2 regions of the Nocardioides sp. F233 genome follow, and region 2 is predicted to be linked to the other one. Evidence: riboswitches for the same ligand, from Rfam matches in the RefSeq annotation. Region 2 holds a riboswitch; the other holds the start of a gene.
What was found. Region 2 has a riboswitch for glycine ahead of gcvT (glycine cleavage system aminomethyltransferase GcvT). Riboswitches for the same ligand answer to the same signal wherever they lie in the genome.

Region 1 (2,447 bases), 440 kb from region 2:
CAGGGCGTCGTCCCGCCGCGGCCACTGACCCACGACCTGATGCGCGACGTGCTCACCGCGACCGGCAACGAGCTGAGCGAGGTCCGGATCACGGATGTGCGCGAGGGCGTCTTCTACGCGACCCTCGTCTTCGCCTCCGGCGTCGAGGTGAGCGCGCGCCCCTCCGACTCGATCGCCCTCGCCCTGCGCACCGGTACGACGATCTACTGCTCCGAGGAGGTCCTCGCCGAGGCCGGGCTCGCCGCGCCCGCCGAGGAGGAGGACGAGGTCGAGGCGTTCCGCGAGTTCCTCGACCACGTCTCGCCGGAGGACTTCGGCGCCGAGGGCTGAACGAGCTGTCAACCTCAGCCTCAGGTTGAGGGTTTTCGGCGACACGCCCGGCCACGTCTTTGACCGGCCCGACACCCCGGACGTACCTTGAGGGAGTCGAAATGACAGCAGTGCAATCCCCCTTGCCTGAAGCGCCGCGACCTGGAGGTTCCGTGAACGAGCAGCAGCCCGAGAAGGTCGGTCAGGACGTGACCGCGGCGACTGCTGCCGCGCAGGAGCAGGGCCTTCTGTTCACCGACGACGTCTCGCCGCTGCCCAGCGACCTCGGCTACCGCGGGCCGACCGCGTGCAACGCCGCCGGCATCACCTACCGCCAGCTGGACTACTGGGCCCGCACCGGCCTGATCGAGCCGAGCGTGCGCGGCGCCAAGGGCTCCGGCTCGCAGCGTCTCTACAGCTTCCGCGACATCCTGATCCTCAAGATCATCAAGCGGCTCCTCGACGCCGGCATCTCGCTGCAGAACATCCGCACCGCGGTCAGCCACCTGCGCGAGCGCGGCACCGACGACCTCACCCAGGTCACCCTGATGAGCGACGGCGCCTCGGTCTACGAGTGCACCAGCAACGACGAGGTCATCGACCTGCTGCAGGGCGGCCAGGGCGTCTTCGGCATCGCCATCGGTGGCGTGTGGCGCGAGATCGAGGGCACGCTGGCCGAGCTCCCGAGCGAGCACGCCAACGAGTCGGAGCAGACCGGCCCCGTCGCCGGCGACGAGCTGGCCGCGCGCCGCGCTGCCCGCCACGTCGGCTGAGCACCCACCGAACGAGGTCAGCCGCACAGGCGTCGTACCTGTAGGCTGTACCTGCTGTTGATGCTGCACGGGAGAGTCAGGCCCCGTGCCTGCGCCGAAGGGGCAATCCCTCCCCGGAACCTCTCAGGCGCCAGGACCGTGCGGAGCAGGCAACTCTGAAGGCGCAGTGACGCGCTGACAGAGGGGGAGGGCTCGATTCATTTCATCGACCCGACCCGAGGAGCACCTCTGCTCATGAGCGCACCCTTCGTCAACCGTCACATCGGCCCGGACGACGCCCAGGTCGAGACCATGCTCGACCGTCTCGGCCACGCATCTCTCGACGCCCTGATGGACGCCGCCGTCCCGAAGTCCATCCGCTCCACCGACCCGCTGGGCCTGCCCGCCGGTGTCGACGAGGAGACGGCCGCCGCCGAGCTCCGCGCACTCGCCGGTACCAACGTGCCGGGCGAGTCGATGATCGGCATCGGTTACCACGCCACGGTCACCCCGGCGGTCATCCGCCGCAACGTGCTCGAGGACCCGAGCTGGTACACCGCCTACACGCCGTACCAGCCGGAGATCTCGCAGGGCCGCCTCGAGGCGCTGATCAACTTCCAGACCATGGTCGCCGACCTGGCCGGCCTGCACACCGCCGGCTCCTCGCTGCTCGACGAGGGCACCGCCGCCGCCGAGGCGGTCGCGCTGGCCCACCGCGCCAACCGCAAGGCCGCCGGCCCGTTCGTCATCGACGCCGACGCGCTTCCGCAGACCATCGACGTCGTCGCCACCCGCTGCGAGGGCCTCGGCATCGAGATCCTCGTCGCCGACCTGACCGACGGCCTGCCCGAGGGACCCGTCTCCGGCGTGCTCATCCAGTACCCCGGTGCGTCGGGCCGCGTGGCCGACATCAAGCCGGTCATCGACGCCGTCCACGAGCACGGCGGCCTGGCCGTCGTCGCCGCCGACCTGCTCGCGCTGACCCTGCTCGAGGCGCCCGGCGCCCTCGGTGCCGACGTCGTCGTCGGCTCGGCCCAGCGCTTCGGCGTCCCGCTGTTCTACGGCGGCCCGCACGCCGGCTTCATGGCCGTCCGCGAGGGCCTCGAGCGCCAGCTGCCCGGCCGCCTGGTCGGCGTCTCCGTCGACGCCGAGGGCCACCTGGCGTACCGCCTCGCACTGCAGACCCGCGAGCAGCACATCCGTCGCGACAAGGCGACGTCGAACATCTGCACCGCGCAGGTGCTGCTCGCCGTGACCGCCGGCATGTACGCCGTCTACCACGGTCCCGACGGGCTGCGGGCGATCGCCGGTGACATCCACGGCCTGGCCCGTCGCGCTGCCGCGTCCTTCGAGGCGGCCGGCATCGAGGTCGTCAACGACACCTTC
Region 2 (2,447 bases):
GCTCGCCGTTCGCGGTCACCTTGACGATGAACAGCCAGCCCTCGCCGAACGGGTCGCTGTTGACCAGGCTCGGGTCGGCGTCGACGGCGTCGTTGACCTCGACCACCTCGCCGGTGACGGGCGAGTAGAGGTCGCTGACCGACTTGGTCGACTCCAGCTCGCCGCAGGACTCGCCGGCGGTGACGGTGCTGCCGACGGCCGGCAGGTCGACGTAGACCACGTCGCCGAGGGCGTCGGCGGCGTACGCGGTGACGCCGATCTTGGCGTTGTCACCGTCGACGGCGATCCACTCGTGCTCGGCGGTGTACTGGAGGTGGGTGGGGTTGCTCATGGTGTTCTCCTGGAAGTTCGGTGGGGCGTCGCTGGGACGGTCAGCTGTTGCGCTTGTAGAAGGGGAGCTCGACGACGTCGGCGTCCTCGAGGGTGCCGCGCAGCGACACCTGGACCCGGGTGCCCGGGGCGGCCAGCGCCGGCGGGACATAGGCCATCGCGATCGGCTTCTCCAGCGTGGGCGAGGGCGAGCCGCTGGTGACGACGCCGACCTCGGCGCCGGTGGCGGGGTCGACGACCGGGTAGCCCGCACGGGGCGAGCGGCGGCCGGTCGAGACCAGGCCGACGAGGGTCCGCTGGGGGCCCTCCTCCTTGCGCCGGGCCAGCGCCGCCTGGCCGACGAAGCCCTCGGGCTTGTCGAGGACGACGACCCGGCCCAGGTTGGCCTCGTACGGCGTGGTGTCGCGGTCCAGCTCGTGGCCGTAGAGCGGCATCCCGGCCTCCAGGCGCAGGGTGTCGCGGCAGGCGAGGCCGGCGGGGACCAGGCCGTGGGGCTCGCCGGCCTTGCTCAGCGCGTCCCAGACGGCGGCGGCGTCGCCGGGCTTGCAGTAGACCTCGAAGCCGTCCTCGCCGGTGTAGCCGGTGCGGGCGAGCAGCACGTCGATGCCGGCGACCGTGCCGGCGTCGATCGCGTAGTACTTCAGCGACGGGACGTCGAGCTCGGTCAGGCCGGCGAGGATCTCCGCGGACGCGGGACCCTGGACCGCGAGCAGCGCCCAGTCGATCGAGGTGTCGGTGACCGTGACGTCGTAGCCCGCGGCGCGGGCGACCAGCTCGGGGGCGACGACGGCGACGTTGCTGGCGTTCGCGACGACGAGGTAGTGCTCCTCGGCGAGGCGGTAGACGACGAGGTCGTCGATGATGCCGCCGTCCTCGGCGCAGATCATCGAGTAGCGCGCGCGGCCGATGCCGATCGCGGACGGGCGGCCGACCAGGGCGTGGTCGAGCGCGGCGCCGGCGCCGGGGCCGACCAGCTCGATCTCGCCCATGTGGGTGAGGTCGAACAGCCCGGCCGTCGTACGCACGGCGCGGTGCTCGGCGGTCTCCGAGCCGTAGCGGACCGGCATCTGCCAGCCGGCGAAGTCGGTGAACGACGCGCCGAGGGCGGCATGGACGTCGTGCAGCGGCGTGAGCCGCGGGGTCGCTGAAGGTGTGGTCATCGGGAGGCTTCCTCGTGAAGAGCGCAGCGGTACGCCGTGCTCGTGGCTGGGTTGCCTCCCCGCTCTGTCATCGCTACCTGAGAGCTTCACCGCCCGGTCGGGCGGCTTGCACCGTGGGTGCGGGCCGGTGGATCCGGTCCGTCTTTCCAGAGTTCGCCTCGTCCCGGCGGTCAGGGGGCCTGAGAGATTCTTGGGGAGATTTGCTCCTTCGGCGCCCGTCCTCGTGGGACTGGGACTCTCCCGCCGGGGTTCGAACGGCGCGATGTTGAGTTGTGACGCGCATCATGGCGCAGGGCGAGCATACGGCATCCGCCGGCCGGCGCCCGTACCATCGGGCGGTGCCTCACCCCGACACCGAGGAGCAGCTGACCGGGATCGACCCGGACGAGCTCGCCATCACCCTCAAGGTCCTTCGCCAGGTCCCGCTGCTCGACCCCGAGCACGACGACGTGCGCACCATGAAGCGCGCTGCGTCGTACATGTACAAGCTGATCAAGAAGCAGCGGCGGGCCGAGATCCGGATGGAGCGGCAGCGGCACGACCAGGACATCATCGAGCTGACGGCGACCGGGTCGCCGATGCGGATCGACGACGAGACCGCCGGCATCCCGCTGGTCTCCACCGCGCAGGGCGCCTTCGCCGGTGAGCTGCTCACCGCGCGCGGCTGCTACATCTGCAAGGAGGACTTCACCCTCGTCGACGCGTTCTACCACTGGCTGTGCCCGCGCTGCGCGGCGATGAGCCACGCCAAGCGCGACCAGCGCACCGACCTCACGGGCAAGCGCGCGCTCCTGACGGGCGGCCGCGCCAAGATCGGCATGTACATCGCGCTGCGCCTGCTCCGCGACGGTGCGCACACGACGATCACGACCCGGTTCCCGAAGGACGCCGTACGCCGGTTCGCCGCGATGGAGGACTCCGCCGACTGGCTGCACCGGCTCAAGGTCGTCGGCATCG

Region 1: it holds a riboswitch for glycine, as region 2 does, so the genes downstream of both, gcvP (aminomethyl-transferring glycine dehydrogenase) here and gcvT (glycine cleavage system aminomethyltransferase GcvT) in region 2, are expected to answer to the same signal.

The regions. Positions count from the first base shown of each region.
Region 1 covers NZ_JBVASH010000003.1:604,653-607,099, forward strand. The annotation lists gene ACZYRU_RS14240 (bifunctional nuclease family protein) at 1-330, shown strand, start outside; gene ACZYRU_RS14245 (MerR family transcriptional regulator) at 432-1,082, shown strand; glycine riboswitch at 1,141-1,231, shown strand; gene gcvP (aminomethyl-transferring glycine dehydrogenase) at 1,317-2,447, shown strand, end outside.
Region 2 covers NZ_JBVASH010000003.1:165,467-167,913, forward strand. The annotation lists gene gcvH (glycine cleavage system protein GcvH) at 1-331, opposite strand, end outside; gene gcvT (glycine cleavage system aminomethyltransferase GcvT) at 372-1,490, opposite strand; glycine riboswitch at 1,545-1,647, opposite strand; glycine riboswitch at 1,648-1,743, opposite strand; gene ACZYRU_RS12135 (SDR family NAD(P)-dependent oxidoreductase) at 1,829-2,447, shown strand, end outside.